DNA from 3 places in the Brevibacillus sp. NL20B1 genome. Region 2 is predicted to be linked to each of the others. Evidence: riboswitches for the same ligand, from Rfam matches in the RefSeq annotation. Region 2 holds a riboswitch; each other region holds the start of a gene.
What was found. Region 2 has a riboswitch for S-adenosylmethionine ahead of KDN35_RS00830 (homoserine dehydrogenase). Riboswitches for the same ligand answer to the same signal wherever they lie in the genome.
Positions count from the first base shown of each region.

Region 1: another riboswitch for S-adenosylmethionine. It lies ahead of mtnK (S-methyl-5-thioribose kinase); the one in region 2 lies ahead of KDN35_RS00830 (homoserine dehydrogenase).
Region 3: another riboswitch for S-adenosylmethionine. It lies ahead of metH (methionine synthase); the one in region 2 lies ahead of KDN35_RS00830 (homoserine dehydrogenase).

Region 1 covers NZ_JAGTPT010000017.1:30,907-37,680, forward strand. Annotated here, with positions in the region: gene KDN35_RS12745 (MFS transporter) at 87-1,265, opposite strand; gene KDN35_RS12750 (GNAT family N-acetyltransferase) at 1,587-2,165, opposite strand; gene mtnA (S-methyl-5-thioribose-1-phosphate isomerase) at 2,274-3,317, opposite strand; gene mtnK (S-methyl-5-thioribose kinase) at 3,314-4,540, opposite strand; SAM riboswitch class I at 4,737-4,879, opposite strand; gene KDN35_RS12765 (anti-sigma factor) at 4,970-6,151, opposite strand; gene KDN35_RS12770 (RNA polymerase sigma factor) at 6,123-6,638, opposite strand; gene KDN35_RS12775 (hypothetical protein) at 6,772-6,774, shown strand, end outside.
Region 2 covers NZ_JAGTPT010000001.1:157,895-164,668, forward strand. Annotated here, with positions in the region: gene pyrE (orotate phosphoribosyltransferase) at 1-337, shown strand, start outside; gene KDN35_RS00825 (DUF3221 domain-containing protein) at 546-1,115, shown strand; SAM riboswitch class I at 1,327-1,434, shown strand; SAM riboswitch class I at 1,520-1,629, shown strand; gene KDN35_RS00830 (homoserine dehydrogenase) at 1,685-3,010, shown strand; gene KDN35_RS00835 (glycerol-3-phosphate responsive antiterminator) at 3,100-3,648, shown strand; gene KDN35_RS00840 (MIP/aquaporin family protein) at 3,879-4,586, shown strand; gene glpK (glycerol kinase GlpK) at 4,650-6,143, shown strand; gene KDN35_RS00850 (glycerol-3-phosphate dehydrogenase/oxidase) at 6,312-6,774, shown strand, end outside.
Region 3 covers NZ_JAGTPT010000015.1:73,048-79,821, reverse strand. Annotated here, with positions in the region: gene KDN35_RS12030 (bifunctional homocysteine S-methyltransferase/methylenetetrahydrofolate reductase) at 1-554, opposite strand, end outside; gene metH (methionine synthase) at 592-4,038, opposite strand; SAM riboswitch class I at 4,154-4,252, opposite strand; gene KDN35_RS12020 (YjcZ family sporulation protein) at 4,455-4,562, shown strand; gene KDN35_RS12015 (hypothetical protein) at 4,736-5,215, shown strand; gene argS (arginine--tRNA ligase) at 5,562-6,774, shown strand, end outside.

The DNA.
Region 1 (6,774 bases), on a different contig from region 2:
GCCCAATTTGAAGGACGTTCAGCAAAAACAGCCCGTTAGTCGGGCTGCATGACAGACGATATTGTGACGGCAGAGGGATGCTGCGCCTAGCTTTCCTGGGTATGAAGGCACATCTTTTCTGACTGGGTCCGCTTCAGCAGGCAGGCGACGGCGAAAGCGAGAAGCTGCCCGCCCATCAGCCAGAAGATGGTCCACGGCTCCCACACCTGCATCATGAGACCGTTCAGATTGGGCGCAAGAATGCTGGCCACGCCGAAGTTCACGCCGGCAATGATGCCCGCCGTCGGCACCATGGACGCCGGCAGGATGTCAGCCGCAAAGGCCAGGCCCAGCGAGTAAAACGACCCGACCGCCGCACCCGCCAGGGCCAACAGCAGCATCATCGCCCAGACGCTGTCGCCGCTCAACGGGAACAGCAAAAACGCAGCTGCCCCCACCAATGCGCAGACACCCATCACCAGTCTGCGCCCAATCCGGTCGCTCAACGCCCCCAGCGGCATTTGCAGGATGATGCTGCCCACGACAAACGACGGCAGGATCAGCGACACCCACTCCACTGAGATGCCTGTTCGCAGCGCGTAGACGGGAAAGCTGCCGTTGAGCGACGTCTCCATGAATCCGTACAAAAACGACGGAATCAGCGCCAGCCACCCCAGCCGGAAGACGGCAGCGTAGCGGTTTTCCCGCCTTCCATCCGCAGCCGGCGGTACCGGATCGGGATACGCATTGCGGATACGGGCCAGCAGGCAAAACGCCAGCACGTACAGGACAGTGACCGCCGCAAACGGTGCCCAGATCCCGAACGGCAGCAGATTGATTCCCAGCGGTCCGATGCTAAAACCGATCCCGTATGCCAATCCGTACAGCGACAAATCCCGTCCCCGCCGCTCTGGCGGCGCAATTTTCGTCACCCACATCTGGCTGGCGTAGTGCAGCGAAGTATCGCCCACGCCCATCAGCAGGCGCAGGGCAAACCAGACAGCCAGATGGGTAAAGAACGGGAGCAGCACGGTGGAGGCGGTGACCAGCACCAATCCCCACAAAATGGTGGAACGGTAGCCGATCCGTCTGAGCGGGATCTCCAACCACGGTGAAGCCACTACCATCCCGATGTACAAGGCGGCCGCGTTCAGGCCGTTGGCCAAAGACGACACCCCCTGCTGTTCCAGCAGCACGGCCAAAAGCGGGATGGTCAGACCCTGGCTGACGCCGCCGATCACCACCACCAGGATCAGTACCCAAAAGGTATAACGCGATGACGACATAATTTCCGGTAACTCCTCTCAAACTCTTCCTTATTCATATGTGCAGCCTTCCCGCCACGTCAGCGGCACTCCCTGGCTGCGCCGCAGAGAGAAAACCTGCTGCAACAGGTACCTGTTTGGATGCAGCCCCTCCTGCGCTGGCTGGACAGCCGACTCTGTATCACGGTCAAAGCTGGCAGTGTCCCGCATCAGGCAGGCACGCCGCTTGACCTATTGCTTGTTCGCAACAAAGAAAGGGATGCGCTGCACGCAATCCCTTTTTCGCTAGTCATGTTACGATCGTAAGTTATCCAAATTTTCTTGTCAATCCAACATATTCTCTCAAATCCCGCTCCTGCTCATCCCCGCGGATCTCCGGCCTCGCCACTCGGCAGCGAGCATGCTGTAGACGGCGTGGTCGACGAAATGGTCGTACAAGAATTCGTTGCTGCGCAGCACGCCTTCCAGCTGAAAGCCAAGCCGCTCCGGTATGGCCCGGCTTTTTACATTGCCCGTCGCCGCCTGGATGGCGACGCGCTCCAGATTCCACTCGCCAAACACGAGATGGTCCAGGTAAGCGGCCACTGCCTGAGTCATCAGCCCTTTTCCCTGAAACTGCTCCCCCAGCCAATACCCAATGGACGTCTTCCGATTGTTCCAGTCGATGCTGTGGACGCCCAGCGTCCCGGCCAACCTGCCCTTGTACCAGATGCCGTAATGGGTGCCCTGGCGGCGCTTGTGCTGGTCAATCGTTAAGGCGATGAACTGGGCTGTGTCCTTTACCTCGCGCACGATGTCAAGCCACGGCAGCCACTGGCGCAAATAGGCCCGGTTGACATCCGTCAGCCAGAACAACTCCTCCGCGTCGGCCGGTTCCAGCTGCTTCAGGCAGGCCTCCATCGTCATGGGAATCACTCTCATGTCTCTCCTCCTCCAGGAAACGCAAACAGCGCCCGGGGGCGCTTTATCGGTGGGAAAAAGGACCTCCGGACGAGACGCCCTTCCCTGGGCCGTCCGGGGCTGTTTGCGTCAGCGTTTGCAGTTGCGGATTTCGTCCGGTTTGTAGATGCCGTTTTCGGTGACAATGGCCGTGATGTAGCGGGCCGGAGTGACGTCAAACGCAGGATTGTACACCTTGATGCCGTCCGGCGCCACCTGTTTGCCCAGTCCATGTGTAATCTCCTCCGCCGGCCGCTCCTCGATCGGAATGTCTGCGCCCGTCGGCGTGTCGAGATCGATAGAAGACAGCGGGGCCGCCACGTAAAACGGTATGCCGTGCGCGTGTGCCAGAACGGCAACACCGTAGGTCCCGATCTTGTTGGCGACGTCACCGCTGGCAGCCACGCGGTCCGTGCCGACGATGACTGCCTGCACCTTGCCCTGGGCCATCACCATCGCCGCCATGTTGTCACAAATCAGCGTGACGTCGATGCCCGCCTGCTGCAGCTCGTAGGCGGTGAGGCGCGCCCCCTGCAGCACAGGCCGAGTCTCGTCAGCGTACACTTTCAGGTTCCAGCCGCGCTCCTTGGCGAGGTAGAGCGGGGCCGTCGCCGTGCCGTAGGCTGCTGTCGCGAGCGCCCCCGGATTGCAGTGCGTCAGGATGCCCATGCCGTCTTTCAGCAGGGTGAGCAGATGCTCTCCGATCCGGCGGCACACTTCCGCGTCTTCCCGCTGGATGGACAGGGCTTCATTCAGGACTGCTGCCTTCAGCTCTGCCACCGGTTTGCCGGACTCGCGCTGCACGCGTGCTTTGATCCTGTCCAGGGCCCAGAACAGGTTGACTGCCGTCGGGCGAGAGGTGCCGAGGTAGTCAGCCTGTTCGCTCAGGTGTTGCCAAAACGTATCGAAATCGTTGGCGTCGCTGTTGCGGATGCCGAGGTACAAACCGTAGGCGGCCGCCATGCCGATGGCCGGTGCCCCGCGTACCTGCAGATGGCGGATGGCCGCCCACACTTCTTGTGCAGTCGTCAGTGTCAGGTATGTCGTTTCAACGGGCAGCCGGGTCTGGTCCAGCAGGACGAGCGCGTCATCCTGCCACTTGACCGGCGCAAATGGCGTGCTGGTCGTTGTCATACTACAGCCTCCTGGTAGTATCGTGCGGTAACCGTCCGAACGATATCTGTGATGTCTGTCGATACTTCCACCTTGTTCCGCTCCAGAATCAGCGCCTGGCCAATCGCCAGCGCCAGCCGTTCTGCTTCCGCGCGGGTCTGGTCATCGGCGATGCTGTTCAGGTCGGCGACGCCCGCCAGTCCGATGACGCGGCGCAGGATTTTACAGCCGGCAAAGCCTGCTGCGTCGCGGATCAGCCGCTGCACGTAGCCCTGCCAGAAGCCTTCGGTGTGGGCGCTCCGCTCTTTCGCCTGTTTGTGCCAGAGCTGGACGAACTGGGAGACAAACTCGTTCCAAACGTCTTCCACCGTTGCCAACAGATATTCTCGATAATCCCCCCGCTTTCCTGCGTCCGGCTGCAGACCGTGCTGGCCCGCGTAGTTCAGCAGCAGGTTGGCGATCACCGCGCCAATGTCGAAGCCGATCGGGCCGTAGTAGGCAAATTCAGGGTCGATTACCTTGACCGACGTCGGCGATACAAAGATGCTGCCGGTATGCAGGTCGCCGTGTATCAGCGCCTCCGCCCGGGTGAGAAAATCGTACTTGAGCTGCGCAATTTCCAGCTTCAGCTGCTTGTTGTTCCAGATCGCCTCCACCTCCCGCTTGATCAGCGGGTTGAAATTGTTGGTCGGCGCGTCTTCGTAAGGATCGGTAAAGACGAGGTCTTCCGTGATTTTGCACAATTCCGGATTTATGAATCTTCCGACAAGCGCTTTTTTGTCGTAGGGATGCGCCCCCAAGTCGGACGTGTAAAACAGCGTATGGGCGAGAAAGCGGCCGATCTGTTTGGCGAACAGCGGGTAGCGGTTGCCCTCGATCAAGCCTTTTCGCATAATCACGTGGTCGCTGACGTCTTCCATCACGGTCAGGGCCAGCTCCTCGTCGTAGTGATACACCTTCGGCACGAGATCCGGCACGTATTTGTGCTGGATGCGCAACGCCTCGCTTTCGATTCGGGCGCGGTCCAGCGTGAGCGGCCAGGATTCACCCACTACGCGGGCGTAGGGCAGTGCCTGCTTGACGACGACGCTTTTGCCCGTCGCTTCCTCCCTGATGTGGAATACCAGGTTGAGATTGCCGTCACCAATCTCCCGGCTGGTCAGTTCCGCTTCCGGCGCAAACAGGTCCGGCAGTTGTTTTACGTACTGCACTGCTTCTTGTTCGCTCAATGCGCGATACGCCATGGTCCAATCCCCTCTCCTTTGACAGATTCTCTTGTCTTCACATTCACTTGTCTTTGCACTTTCGCTTTGTCTATGTTGGCGGCCGCCGGGCGGCGTGTGTGCTGCTGCCGCCTCCAGCCGGAGCATTCCGCACATACAAAAAACCTCTTTTCCCGAAGAAAAGAGGTCTGTTCATACGCGTCTGCGTGTCGTCTCCCCCTTATCTTCCAGAATACTTTTGTTTCTGCAGGAATTAGCACCGTGCATGCGCTGCACGTCTGTCGCCAGAATCGCTCGAACAGCGTCATGTCGGTTGCCGGGTTTCATCGGGCCAGTCCCTCCACCTTCTCTGGATAAGGTATCCAACGTATGCGGTTTTGACGTTTGTTTGAATCATACAACCCCGTCTTCTCGCTGTCAACACCCTTTTTTGGGCGAATTGTCCAGTCTTCACGGACTGGTTCGCTGGCCCGAAGCACTCGGCCGGTCCCAGTTCCACCAGTCGATCCGGCCCACGAAGGCAGCCGTGATCGACGGCTCCTGCCGCAGCTTTAGCAGTTCCTTGACAGGGCCCGTCACGACCGCCCCGTAGAGGCGCACACCGTTCTGCTGCAGGTAGCGGCAGCGTTCCTCGATGCGCAGCCGGTTTCGGGCGGTCACAAGCCGCTCGCCAATGGCGTTCGTCAGCCGTTCCTGTCCCGCGAGATACTCCATTTCCGCCAGGTACGCCCGGGCGCGCCGCTCACCTTCGCCATGTGCCTGAATCGGTGCTTCGCCGTAATCGAGTTCTCTTTCCGCGTATCCCCACACGTCACCGGCCGACAGCAGCAGACTGCCTTCCGCCGCGTCCGGATGGTTTCGCTCCTGCCCCGTGTCCACGGCGAACCAGGTGGTATCCAAATCGTAGCCGGAAAAAAGGGCGTAGTACTCATCATGGGTCAGCAGCCGGTCAAACGAGACGGCGAGCTGCGCCACCGTTCCCTCCGGCAGCTTTTCCAGCGTGTTCCAGGCAGGATTTCTGCGGATGGCGCTTTCTTCCCGATCGTCCGCTGACAACGGAAAGAGAAAAAAGAGCCGCTCTTTCCGCAAACCGTCGGTCCATGCCGGCTTCGCGGAAATGATCGAGAAGACGTTGCTGATCGAAAAGGTTCCGGCGTTCTGATCGTCTCTCCCCACCTGTTCACGCAGTTCCATGGTTATCTCCCCGTACAAAAATCCGATTTGCGAACCGCTGCTGCCCACCGTGAGCCCCGGCTGGGTAAAGTGCACCATGTCCCGGGCCACCCGGTAGGCGTCCTCGTACAAATACCAGCCGATCCACCCGTTGGTGAACATCAGGACGGCCCCGACGAGAAGCGAGATGGCCACCGTGTAAGCCGCGTTGCCGAGCCTGTGGCGCCATTTGCTGCGGCGGAGGATGGCGCGCTGCGTCTCTTCGGACAGCACGTCCGTTTCTCTCTCCTCCTCTCCGCCGCTGCCCAGCAAAAGCTCCTCCAAGCGTTCCGCATACAGTTCGTCCGCTGCAATCCTCGCACGGAAAGAGGCAGCTTCTTCCTTCGTCATTTCACCGCGCAGATATGCCAGCAGTTCCCGTTCCCGATCCTCATTTGCCTTGTCCGTCGTCAAGTTCATCCCTCCACATTCTGCGTAATTTTTGCCGCCCGCGAAACAATGAGCGCTTTACGTCCCCCGTGTCGATGCCCAGCACCTCGGCGATTTCCGCGTAGCTGAGCTGTTCGTAATGCAGCAGGATCACCTGTTTTTGCTTCTCCGGCAGCCGGTCCAGGCACGTCCGCAGCGATGACCACGCCTCTTGGCTCAGCAGCGTCCGCACCGGGTCCGCCGCCGCCCCGTCCGGCTGTTCCGGAATCTTCTCCACCAATCGCCACGGACGCTTCTTCCGCCTCCGATGCCAGTCCACAAACGTGTGGTAGGCCGCCTTGTACAGCCAGGGGCGCACCTTTTCCCCACGATAGTCATCCAGGTATTGATACGCCCGAAAAAAGGTCTCCTGCGTCAGGTCTTCCGCCTGCACCCGGTCAACGGTCAATCGGCAGAGGTAGCGGTATATGTCGTTGACGTACAAGCGGTACACGTCTTCCAGTCCGACCTTTTCCACGGATTCACACCCTTTCACTCCTATCCACGCACATGGCGGGGAAAAGTTCCACCGCGCCGCAGCATTTTTTCAAAATATTGAGGTTTATGGTAAAATAAGGGGTATTATAACACGGTGTCCAAGGGGCGATTTGATG
Region 2 (6,774 bases):
GGCAAAGGGGCACGGGCGGCAGAATCAACTGGAAGGCGCGCTGGCCGCAGGTCAGAAAGTGGTGGTCATCGAGGATCTGATCTCCACCGGCGGCAGCTCGCTCAAAGCGGCAAAGGCCGTCCAGGCGGAGGGAGGCGACGTGCTCGGCGTGGCAGCGATCTTCAGCTACCAGTTTCCAGAAGCGGAAGCCCTCTTTAGGGAGGAAGGCGTCCCGGTCGCGACGCTTTCCCACTACACCGCGCTGCTCGAGACGGCACGCGAGCGCGGCGTCATCACGGCAGAGCAGGAAAGCCTGTTGGCCGACTGGCGCAAAGCCCCTCGCAGCTTTTATGCGTAACCGGTCATGTCGCATGTCCAAACGGATTGGATAGAAAAATTTTGTACCTCAATCGACTGTACTTTACCAACGCCCTGTTTCGGGGCGTTTTTTGTTTTGTTCGTTACCAAAATGTAATTGATTTTCATGTTTTTTACATTATAATACTTCATAACCGGTGGGTAAAAATCGTGGATGCTCTTTTACATTTGAACGTAATGGAGGGATCATGAACAGACCATTACTGTACATAACCTTGTTTGCGTTTCTGCTTCTCACAGCAGGATGCTCGGATGAGAAACCCAAAAACGAACGCAAAGGTTTGACAGGATACGTCATCGAGACAAACTATGAGAAAAAAGCACTGCTGGTTGCTGAAAGTGACAAAACAGCAAGAGATGGCGACTATGACGCCGAATGGTATTTCGTAAACGACGATGCCATTCTGCTTGATCGCAAGAATAACAAGGTTTTGCTTACAGACATAGAGGTCGGAGCGGAAGTAGAAACATGGGCGGCTTCCCCTTCATTGGAATCGTATCCTGCGAAAACGGATTTGAGCAAACTTGTCGTTGCAGATGATGTACAACATCCACATTATCCCATGCTGCAAAAGAAAGCCATTCAAATGGCGCTAAACTTTGTAAAGAGTCTTTCTGACAAAGCTGATATATTCATTGTACAGGATGCAGTGAGCACCGAATCAGAATGGATCGTTCGCGTTTTTACTTTCAATGCAGGACAGAAGCACGAGATAAGTGTTCATGCAGAAACGGGTGAAGTAAAGCGAATCAAATAACCCGGTATTGGCGAAAGCGCCTTTTCCGTTGGTTCGACAGGTGCCAGTGCCTTGCTGGTCAAGAAAAAGGATGGCCGATCTGACGACGCCATCCTTTTTCGTATGTATGTCAACTTGCAGCGGCTTACGACGGGCGAAATGCCGGTCTGCCAGATTTTTGTTGACGAACAACCTGTGATTCTTTACAATGATACCCAAGAGTTAAACACTGTTCTTATCCAGAGCGGCGGAGGGACTGGCCCAATGAAGCCCGGCAACCGTCACGCGGTGCGTGACCAGGTGCCAATTCCTGCAAGACAGATGTCTTGACAGATAAGAAGCGGGTTTGATTGATATGGACGCAGACCTTCTTCTTGTCGGAGAAGGTTTTTTTATTTTTCTGTTTCAAAATTTCATAGGACTTCTTCTTATCCAGAGAGGTGGAGGGACTGGCCCGATGAAGCCCGGCAACCGTCACGCGGTGCGTGACCAGGTGCCAATTCCTGCAAGACACGCGTGTCTTGAGAGATGAGAAGAAGGCTCGAGCACAATGCACACCAGCCTTCTTCGAATCCGAAGAAGGCTTTTTCATGTTGTACAAACAAAAAACGGGGTGGAAAAACATGAGTGTGGTAAAAGTAGGCTTATTGGGATTGGGAACGGTAGGCGGCGGGGTGGTCAAGACAATCCGTTCGAAGCAGGAGAAGCTGTCGGCCCGGTTGGGCAAGCGCATCGAAATCGTCAAGGCGCTGGTGCGCGACTCGCGGAAGCAGCGGGCCGTGCAGGTGGAGCCATCGCTGTTGACGACACGGTTTGCCGACGTTATGGAAAGCGACGTAGACATCGTCGTGGAAGTGATGGGCGGCGTGGAACCGACCTACGACTACGTACGGTCGCTGATCGAGAAGGGCTGTCATGTGGTGACGGCCAACAAGGAGCTGCTGGCCAAACGCGGCGCGGAGCTGGTGGAACTGGCCAACCGGCACGGCGTCCATCTCGCCTATGAAGCCAGCGTCGCGGGGGGAATTCCCATCCTTGGGGTGCTCCGTCAATTCCTCAGAACCAACGATATTACAAAGGTGTGCGGCATCCTCAACGGGACGACCAACTTTATCCTGTCGCAGATGGAGGAGGCCCAGCTTCCCTACGACGATGTGTTGAAGCGGGCACAGGAACTGGGGTATGCGGAGGCAGACCCGAGCTCCGACGTGGAAGGCTGGGACGCCTTGTACAAGCTGTACATTCTGGCACAGCTCGTGTTCGGGGAGTCGCTGCCCCTGTCAGCCATTGAGCGGCAGGGGATTGTTGAAGTCTCGCAGAGCCACATCCGGCTGGCGAAGGAACTGGGGTATCGGATCAAACTGCTGGCGCAAGCCCACCAGGGAAACGGCGGCCTGCACCTGTCCGTGCGGCCGACGCTGGTGCCGCTGGAGCATCCGCTGGCGCGCATCCAGGATGCGTACAATGCCGTACAGGTGGAAGGCAGTCTCGTCGGCGACCTTTTGTTCACCGGCAAAGGGGCGGGCGAATTGCCGACTGCCAGCGCGGTTGTGGAAGATCTGGCCTACTTGCTGACCCAACCGTTTGCGCCTCATCCCGCTTGGCGTGAACGGCCGGAGGCGGTCCCGTCCAGCCGCCTCTCATCCGGCCTCGACTTCTGCTGTCTGGCAGGGACAGCGGCTGGCGTGACGCCGGAGCAGGTACTGCTGTTTCTCGAACGGGCGGGTGTCTCCGTCCGCAGGATGACCGTCCAGTACGATTCGGGCAGCGTCCTGCGTGTGGGCCTGCTCGCTGCCGGACTGCAGGAGGAGCACGTTGGGCTTTTGGAACGGGATTTCGGCCTCGAAACGCGGCTTTATCCCGTGCTGGAGGCGGCCGATGATCAAGATGCTGACGGCGGGAGTGCGGGGCTGTAAACTAGCATCCAACTCCCCATCGCATTCGCCGGGATTTTTTGGCATGATAAAAGCGGAGCACTTCTTCTTCAAGGGGATGAGGACAAGTCATGCTGGGTTCGCAAACCATCTTGCCGGCCATTCGCCAAATGAAAGAATTTGAACGCGTCCTGGAAAGCCGGTACGAGACGATCATTTTGCTGGAGAGCCATATCTGCCAACTGAAAAGCATCGCCGACCTGGCACGCCGGCACGGAAAAAAGCTGTGGCTGCATGCCGATCTGGTGCAGGGATTGAAAAACGACGAGCACGGCGCACTGTTTCTTTGTCAGGAGATCAAGCCGGCCGGCGTCATTTCCACCCGTTCGCAGGTGATCACGACCGCCAAAAAGAAGGGCTTGGTCACGGTGCAGCGCCTGTTTCTGCTGGACTCCGGCGCGCTGGAGACGAGCTACAAAATCCTTGAGCAGACAAAACCCGATTTCGTCGAAGTCCTTCCGGGGGTCATGCCGCACATTATTACGGAAATTCGCGAACAGATTCAAATTCCGATCATCGTAGGCGGGTTTATCCGCACCCGGGAGGAGATCGAGAGCGCTCTGGCGGCAGGAGCCATCGCCGTCACCACCTCCGATCGAAACTTGTGGAAACAGCTGTAAAAAATGATTGACAACGCTTTCACGACCGCATAAGATTGATTACAGAAGTTCATATGTCGGATGAGATCAGGAGATCCACCTATATATTCCCTGTGTTTAAGTTCCTGTGGACTTAAACCGTGGATAAATAGGTGGATTTTCTGTTTTCTTCCAGTGGAGGTGAACAGCAAAAGAGGGAAAACCAGTCCAGACTCGTCATAAATATTAAAAAAAGAGAATGGAGGAACAAGATGTCGGCGTATTGGGCGGAACTGATCGGGACCATGATGCTGGTGATTCTCGGGGACGGCGTCGTGGCGGGAGTCGTGCTGAACAAGTCAAAGGCAAAAGACAGCGGGTGGATCGTGATTACCTTGGGCTGGGGGTTTGCTGTCGCCTTTGCCGTATACGCGGTCGGGGCCATCAGCGGCGGCCATTTTAATCCGGCCATTACCATTGCGTTTGCGTCAATTGGCTCGTTTGCCTGGGAGCTCGTGCCCGGGTACATTTTGGCCCAGATGGCCGGGGCGTTTTTGGGAGCAATCTTTGTCTACCTGTACTACCTGCCGCACTGGAGAGAAACTGCTGACCCGGCGGCCAAGCTGGCAGTATTCTGCACAGCTCCGGCGATTCGACACACATTTGCGAATATTCTCAGCGAAGGGCTGGGCACGTTTTTCCTCGTGTTTGGCCTGCTGGCTATCGGCAGCAACACGTTTACCGAAGGGCTCAATCCGCTGATCGTCGGATTTTTTATCGTCGCCATCGGCATGTCGCTCGGCGGGACCACCGGCTACGCGATCAATCCGGCGCGCGATCTGGGGCCTCGTCTCGCCCACTTTGTTCTGCCGATCCCGGGCAAAGGCACATCTGACTGGGGCTACGCCTGGATTCCGGTCGTGGGGCCGATCGTTGGCGGGACGGCGGGAGCGCTCGTCTTCAAGGCCTTGTTCGGATAGCGGTCGGCCCAAGCTGATTGAGGCAGAGATGATCGGGAAACGATAAAGGAGGATATGTGACGGATGGAAAAGATGTATGTTTTGGCCATTGACCAGGGCACGACCAGTTCCCGTGCCATTTTGTTCAACCGGGAAGGACACATGGTGGGAGTAGCCCAGAGGGAGTTTACGCAGATTTTTCCCCGGCCGGGCTGGGTGGAGCACGATGCCATGGAGATCTGGTCGTCCGTCGTCGGCGTGATCGGCGAAGTGCTGGCCAACCACAACATCAGCGCCCAGGAAGTGGCCGCGATCGGCATTACCAACCAGCGGGAGACGACTGTCGTCTGGGACAGACACACCGGTCTGCCGGTCTACAACGCGATCGTCTGGCAGTCCCGCCAGACGGCCGATATTTGCGAAGAGTTGAAGGCGAAAGGGCTGAACGACCTGTTCCGCGAACGGACCGGCCTGTTGATCGACGCCTACTTTTCCGGCACCAAGGTCAAGTGGATCCTTGACAACGTGGAAGGGGCACGCGCCAAGGCAGAACGCGGCGATCTCTTGTTTGGCACCATCGATTCCTGGCTGATCTGGAAGCTCTCTGGCGGCAAGGCGCATGTGACTGACTACACCAATGCGTCCCGCACGCTGATGTACAACATTTACGACCTGCGCTGGGACGACGAACTGCTGGCGCACCTCACCGTGCCGAAAGCGATGCTGCCTGAAGTGCGCTCCAGCTCGGAAATCTACGCGCATACCGACAAAGATCTCTTTTTCGGCGTGGAGGCGCCCATCTCCGGCGCGGCGGGTGATCAGCAGGCAGCCCTGTTCGGCCAGGCATGCTTTGAGGAAGGCATGGCGAAAAACACCTACGGCACCGGCTGCTTCATGCTGATGAACACCGGGGAGAGACCGGTGCGTTCCGAACACGGCCTGCTGACCACGATTGCCTGGGGGATCGACGGCAAAGTGGAATATGCGCTGGAAGGAAGCATTTTTGTCGCCGGTTCCGCCATCCAGTGGCTGCGCGACGGCCTGCGCATGCTGAAATCAGCGGCGGACAGCGAAGCGTACGCCAGCCGAGTGGAATCGACCGAGGGTGTCTACGTGGTGCCGGCGTTCGTCGGCCTGGGCACGCCGTACTGGGACAGCGACGTGCGCGGCGCCGTCTTCGGCCTGACGCGGGGGACCAGCAAGGAGCACTTCATCCGTGCCACGCTGGAATCGCTGGCCTACCAGACGAAAGACGTGCTCACCGCAATGGAGGCCGACTCCGGCATCAATTTGAAAAAGCTGCGCGTGGACGGCGGCGCGGTGAAAAACGACTTCCTGATGCAGTTCCAAAGCGACGTATTGGGCGTGCCGGTGGAACGTCCGCAGGTAAACGAGACGACCGCTCTGGGAGCAGCCTATCTGGCCGGGTTGGCGGTAGGCTTCTGGAAAGACAGGCAGGAGATTGCCGCCAACTGGCACGTCGACGGCGTCTTTGACGTGAAGATGAGCGAGGAGAAGCGCAACGAACTGTACGACGGCTGGAAAAAAGCCGTGCGGGCTGCGATGGCCTTCAAATAATCGGCCGCATGTGGTATACTGTACGCGATAAGTTCATACGGATGGTCTGAGATACGGAGTCGACCACTGATCCTTCTTTGCAGGCAAGGAGGGATTGGTGGTCGTTTGTGTTTTTTCCGGACTGTTCGGGTTGACCCATCGATAAAGTAGAACAGGGAGTGATGCGTGATGAAACGAGCGGAGCACCTGGCGCAACTCAAATCGACAGAGGTAGACCTGCTGGTGATCGGCGGCGGTATCACCGGAGCGGGGATTGCGCTGGACGCCCAGGCAAGGGGGATTCAAACAGGGCTGATTGAGATGCAGGATTTCGCCGCGGGGACCAGTTCCCGCTCCACCAAACTGGTTCACGGCGGGCTGCGCTACCTGAAGCAGCTGGAGTTTCGCCTCGTCTCCGAAGTGGGCAAAGAGCGGGCGATCGTCTACGAAAACGCGCCGCACGTCACCCAGCCGGAGTGGATGCTGCTGCCGCTGATCGAAGGCGGCACGTACGGACGGCTGGCCACATCTGTCGGCCTGTACCTGTACGACTGGCTGGCAGGAGTGAAACGGAGCGAACGGCGGCGGATGCTCAGCCGGGAGGAGACGCTCAAGATGGAGCCGCTCCTGCGCAAGGAAAAGCTGAAAGCGG
Region 3 (6,774 bases), on a different contig from region 2:
CGGGTCCGTCCCACGTCCAGCGTCGCCAACTGGCAAATCAGCGGCAGGCCGGTGAGCGGGCGGATCACGTCAATCGCGAGCAGCAGTTCCTCCAGGTCGAGAAACGTTTCCAGAATCAAGCCGTCCACTCCGGCGTGCAGCAGCGCGATCGCCTGCTCTTCAAACTGATCGCGGTACTCGTCCAGCACTTTTTTCCGCACCCGTCCGGCGATGATGGAGCCGATGCTGCCGACGACATAGGCGTCGTCCTGTGCCGCCTCCCGGGCGATTGTGACGGCGACGCGGTTGATGCGCGTCACCTTGTGCTCCAGCCCGTAACGGGCGAGCGCGTCCCGATTGGCGCCGAACGTGTTGGTTTCCATTAAGCGCGCTCCTGCCTCGTAATACGCCTTGTGCACGTCGTACACCAGGCGCGGATTAGTCAGGCACAGTTCCTCAAAACTGACGCCCACCGGCACCCCCGAACGGTACAACTGGGTCGCCATCGCCCCATCCCCGACCAGCAGGTGGTCTCGCAAATATTCGCGCAAATCTTTTTTGGCTGTCAAATCCATCCCTTCTCTCCCATTGCTCTGTGAAAAGTCTATCGGTCTACAGGTCGAACGCGGACGGGCCGGCGTTGAAATACCGCGCCTCCGGATGGGCGAAGACCATCGCCGAGACGGAGGCTTCCGGCTCCATCATGAACCCTTCCGTAAGCTGGATGCCAATGTCCTCCGGTTTCAATAAACGGAACAGCTTGGCCTGATCCTCCAGGTTGGGGCAGGCCGGGTAACCGAACGAGACGCGAATCCCCTGATAACGGGCACCAAACCGCTCCAGCATGGTCATCTCCGCCGGATCGGGGAAGCCCCAGACGTCCCGCATCACGTGGTGCAGCCGCTCCGCGAAGGCTTCCGCCAATTCCAGCGCCAGCGCCTGCAGGACGTGGGAACGGAGGTAGTCCCCCCGCTCTTTCAACAGGGCGGAGCGCTCGCGGATGCCGGAGCCGGCCGTCACGGCCAAAAACCCGACGTAATCCATCTCGCCGCTCTCTACTGGCCTGAGGAAGTCAGACAGACAGAGATACGGTTCCTCCTGCTGACGAGGGAAGTGGAAGCGCTCCAGCAGACGGCTGTGGTCGCGCGGATCGTAGACGAGGATGTCGTCGCCATCCGCCTGGGCGGGGAAAAACTGATACATCCCGTGCGCCGTGATCGTGCCGTCCTGATTGGCTTCCGCCAGCAGCTCCTGCACCAGCTGATACAGCCCGGTCACTTTTTCATCTCCGGTCTCCAGCAGTTTCTCCACGTTGCCGCGGACGCCGAGATGCTTGCCGAGCAGCATCCGCAGGTTGAGGTAGGGCTGCAGATGGCTGATCGGATAGTGGCGCAGCACATGCCGCTCGCAGTCGGGCGGCACGTGAACGGGCACGGTGCGGTTGACGGCGGAGCGCTTCGGCTTGAGCGATGACGCCGCTGTTTCGGCCTGCTTCGTCGTCGACGCTTCCTCTTCCGCTGCCTGCTGAGCCGCACGCAGCTTTTCCCGTTCCACGGGGTCCTGCAGGCGGTTGACCAGGTCGAGCCCATCCATCGCGTCCTTGGCGTACAGCACGATTCCCTTGTACTCCGGCGCGATCCGGTTGGAGGTAAACTTGCGGGTCAGGGCCGCGCCGCCTACCAACAGCGGCACGTCAATCCCGGCTGCCCGCAGGTCCTGGGCGGTAATCACCATCTGCTGCGCCGACTTGACCAGCAGGCCCGACAGGCCGATCGCGTCTGGCTGCTCTTCACGGCAGGCGGCAATCAGCTGCTCCGGCGGCACCTTGATGCCCAGGTTGACCACTTCGTACCCGTTGTTGGCGAGGATGATCTCCACCAGGTTCTTGCCGATGTCATGCACGTCCCCTTTTACCGTCGCCAGCAAAATTTTCCCTTTGGTGGCCGTCTCCGTCTTTTCCATGTAAGGTTCCAGGAACGATACGGAGGCCTTCATCACTTCGGCGCTCTGCAGCACTTCCGCGACGATCAGTTGGTTGTCGTTGAACAGCCGGCCTACCTCTTCCATCCCGGCCATCAGCGGACCGTTGATGATTTCCAGCGGCGTGTATTTCTCCAGCGCCAGCTTCAGGTCGTCCATCAGCCCGTCCTTGGAGCCTTCCACCACGTAACGGGCCAGACGCTCTTCCAGCGTGAGCGACGACGCTTCCACGCGTACTTCCTTTTTCTTCTGCCGGTAAAACTCGGTAAAGGCGGCCAGCGTCTCGTCGTTGGTCTCAAACAGGAGCGCCTCTGCCAATCGCCGCTCCTCTTCCGGAATGGAGGCGTAGCGTTCCAGCTTCTCGGTATTGACGATGGCGTAATCAAGTCCGGCCAGAGTCGTATGGTAAAGGAAGACGGCGTTCAGCACCTCCCGTCCGGCCGCCGGCAGCCCGAACGAGACGTTGCTGATGCCGAGAATCGTCTTGCACTCCGGCATCGCCTCCTTGATCAGGCGGAGGCCTTCCACCGTCTCGCGGGCGGAGCCGATGTACTGCTCGTCGCCGGTGCCCACCGGAAAGACCAGCGGATCGAAAATGATGTCGCGCGGGTTGACCCCGAATCGATTGACCAGCAGATCGTAGGCGCGTTTGGCCACTTCCAGCTTCCGTTCCCGGGTGACTGCCATGCCGGTCTCGTCGATCGTGCCGACGACGACAGCCGCGCCGTACTTGTGAATCAGCGGCGCCACCTGTTCAAACCGCTCCAGCCCGTCTTCCAGGTTGATCGAGTTGAGAATCGCCTTGCCCTGCGAGTACCGCAGTCCAAGTTCCATGACGCGCACGTCGGTGGAGTCGATCATCAGCGGCGCTTTCACTTTTTTGATGACAAACTGCAGGAACTTCTCCATGTCCCCGTACTCATCCCGGTCCGGGTCGGCGAGACAGATGTCAATGATCTGTGCCCCCCGCTTTACCTGGGCGCGGGCGATGTCGGACGCTTCCTCGTACTTCCCGGCCGCGATCAGGTCGCGGAATTTTTTCGACCCGATCACGTTGCTCCTCTCTCCGACAAGCAGCGGCCGATTGTCTGCTTCCGCGTAGACGACCTCGATCCCCGACACGGCGCTGACCGGCTGTCCGGCCGGGACACGGGGCTTGCAGTCCTTCAATGCTTCCGCCAGCGCGCGGATATGCTCCGGCGTCGTGCCGCAGCATCCTCCGGCGACGTTGAGCCAGCCCTGCTCGGCAAACGCCCGCATCTTGGCGGCCAGTCCGTTCGGCGTCTCGTGGTAATGGCCGTTTTCATCCGGCAGGCCGGCGTTGGGATAACAGCTCACCCCGCACTGGGCCAAATTCGCCAGCGTGCGCAGATGGTCACGCATGAACTCCGGCCCGGTGGCGCAGTTCAGACCAATGGTAATCGGCTTCAGATGCTCCAACGAGACGTAAAACGCTTCGATGGTTTGCCCGGCCAGGGTCGTGCCCATCGGCTCAATCGTGCCGGAGATCATCACCGGCACTTCCCTGCCCAGCTCCGCGAACGCCCGGCGAATGCCGATGCCGCCGGCCTTGACGTTTAAGGTGTCCTGCGAGGTCTCCAAAAGCAGCGCGTCCACGCCGCCGATCAGCAGCCCTTTCGCCTGCCGGTAGTACGCTTCCACCAGCTCTTCAAAGGTGACGCCTCCCGTCAGAGACAGCGTCTTGGTCGTCGGCCCCATCGAGCCGGCGACGTAACGCGGCCACTCCGGGGTGGAATAGGCGTCAGCCGCTTCCCGTGCCAGCCGGGCTGCAGCGATGTTGATCTCCAGATCTTTGTCTGCCACGTCGTACTCGGCCAGGACGATCGAGGTGGCACCAAACGTGTTGGTCTCCACGATGTCCGCACCCGCCTCCAGGTATTTTTCATGAATGGAGCGGATCACGTCAGGACGGGTGAGATTGAGCAGCTCGTTACAGCCTTCGTAGGCATCACCGCCAAAATCATCAGCAGTCAGGCTGGCCTGTTGCAGCATCGTCCCCATCGCACCGTCCAGAATCAGAATTTTCCGGTAAAGCTGTTCACGAAGACTTATTTTCATGGGGCAAACTCCTTTTCTTCCAAACTCACACGCATTGGTCCGTGTACAATAAAAAATCCTCTTCTGTGTGCAACAAGAAGAGGATTTGTCCGCGAAACATACACGCATGACCATCCTCTTATCTTTCAAAGCACACGCTTTGCTGGAATTGGCACCTGGTAATCCGGTTGCCGAGGCTTCATTGGGCCAGTCCCTCAACCTCTCTGGATAAGAGTCGTCACTGTCTGTTATGCAGTTTTGTCAAACGGTAACGATGTTTGAATGTATCTTAACACCCCCTTTTCCTCGCGTCAATGTAGAATTTGTCTATTTTCTCCAGACTGCCCCCGCCCATTTTTTGCGAGCTGGTCATTCGCCCACAACAACCGGCACATTCGTGTATAGACTAAAGCATACGGAAAGGAGGGGAAACAACAATGAGTACTTCCTACTGCGGTTCCGGCTTTTTCGGTGACACGTTCGCAATTGTGCTCGTTCTGTTTATCCTGTTGGTCATCGTCGGGTGTTCGAACGACTGCAACTAAACGAGTGCGTACATCAACAAGGAGCCTAGCTAAACCTAGGCTCTTTTTTCGCTGGACAACCCTGTCCGCCTGCCGTTCCCTGCGGGACGTTTGCGCCTGATGCTGGTTCGTTGTCAGCCGCTGTCCGTTTTTGCTATGATGAAAAGCGATTCCGTACAAAGGAGCGAACCATTGTGGATCAATTGGTACCCTGTAACCGACAGGAATTCCTCTCTCGCCTGGAGACGGTGAAAGAGTTGGAGCACACGGATTTTGAGACATATTCAATCGTCAAGAATCAAGCGACGGGGCAGCACTACCTGCGTTATTCGTTTACGCATCTCAACCTGTTTGAAGGAGGCAGGCGGGACGAATACGACCACTTCCTCCCGCTGGAATCGGACGACGTGCTGGGCATTCTGTTTGGCGACCAGCCCTATCGCTTTCCCGATCACTGGCGCTCTCCCTATCTGCGCAGCGGGACGGATGAGCGGCTGATGCCGTTTGATCCCAGTGAAAACCACGATCTTAAGGAAGCGGCCGAAGCAGAACGATCGCTGCTCGCCAAGCTGGCCCAGTACAAGCGGCAGTGGCAGTCGGCCGACGACAAGGAACGGCTGACGCGGGACCTGTTCCACGATTTGGACGATTTGCTGAAAAAACCGGAAGAGTGAGTTGCATCCCGCAGGAGATGCCGCTATAATGCTAGAAGAATATCGTTGTCGCTGAAGAGGAGAGTACTCCGTCAGAAAGCAGAAGCGAGCCGGGGACGGTGGGAGCCCGGTGCAAACTGACGCGGGGAAGCGCACCTCGGAGACGCGTCCTGAAGGTCCGGACAGCCGGATTGCGTAGGGCACGCCGGGTCTGCCCGTTACCGCAGGCAAAGCGGCTTTCGCCTTTTCCCGTGCGGGAGGCGAGAGCAACAAGAGTGGCACCGCGGGAGTACAACCTCTCGTCTCTTCCCTGATGAGACGCAGAGGTTTTTCTATTTTTTAGATTCCAGACCGAAAGGAGAATTCCATGAGCTATAAGCATCAAGCGGCCAGCATCATTGCCGCAGCACTCACCCGCCTCGGCGCGGACCAATTTACCGCCGAAACCGTATACGACATGCTGGAAACGCCACCCAATCCCAGCATGGGGGATATCGCCTTCCCCTGCTTCCAACTGGCCAAGGCGCTTCGCAAAGCGCCGCCGCTGATCGCCTCCGAACTGGCCGGCGAGGTTAGCGGTACGCCGATCCGCGAAGTCAAGGCGGTCGGTCCGTACCTCAACCTGTTCCTCGATCAGCAAAGCGTCGCCCGCGACGTAATCGGCACGATCCTGACGCAGGGCAGCGCATACGGCAGCCGCGACATCGGTAAAGGGCGCAATGTGCCGATTGACCTCTCCTCCCCCAATATCGCCAAGCCGTTCTCCATGGGCCACCTGCGCTCCACCGTAATCGGCAACGCGATCGCCAACATCTTGGAAAAACACGGCTACCGTCCGATCCGCATCAACCACCTGGGCGACTGGGGGACGCAGTTTGGCAAGCTGATCGTCGCCTACAAGCTGTGGGGTGACGAAGAAAAAGTAAAAGCCGAGCCGATCAAGGAGCTGCTCCAGCTCTACGTCCGCTTCCACGAAGAGGCAGAAAAAGACCCGTCGCTGGAAGATCAGGGACGCGAGTGGTTCAAAAAGCTGGAGGACGGAGACGAGGAAGCGCGCCGCCTCTGGCAGTGGTTCCGCGACGAGTCGCTGAAAGAATTCATGAAAATCTACGACCTCATGGGCGTTCGATTTGACTCGTTCCACGGCGAGGCGTTCTACAACGACAAGATGGACCGCGTCGTCGCCATGCTGGAGGAACAAGGGCTGTTGACCGAATCTGAGGGCGCCCTGGTGGTCAATCTGGACGAGTATGACATGCCGCCGTGCCTGATCAAAAAATCGGACGGTGCCACCCTGTACGCCACCCGCGACCTGGCAGCCGCCCTGTATCGGAATGAAACCTATGACTTTGCCAAGGCCCTCTACGTCGTGGGCAACGAGCAGCGCCTCCACTTCCAGCAGCTGTTCAAAGTGCTGGAAAAGATGGGCTTTGAATGGGCCAAGGAAATGTACCACATCCCGTTTGGCATGATGCTCAAGGACGGCAAGAAAATGTCCACCCGCAAAGGAAAAGTGGTCCTGCTGGAAGAAGTGCTGGCTCAGGCCATCGAAGACGTGCTGAACGTGATCCGGGAGAAAA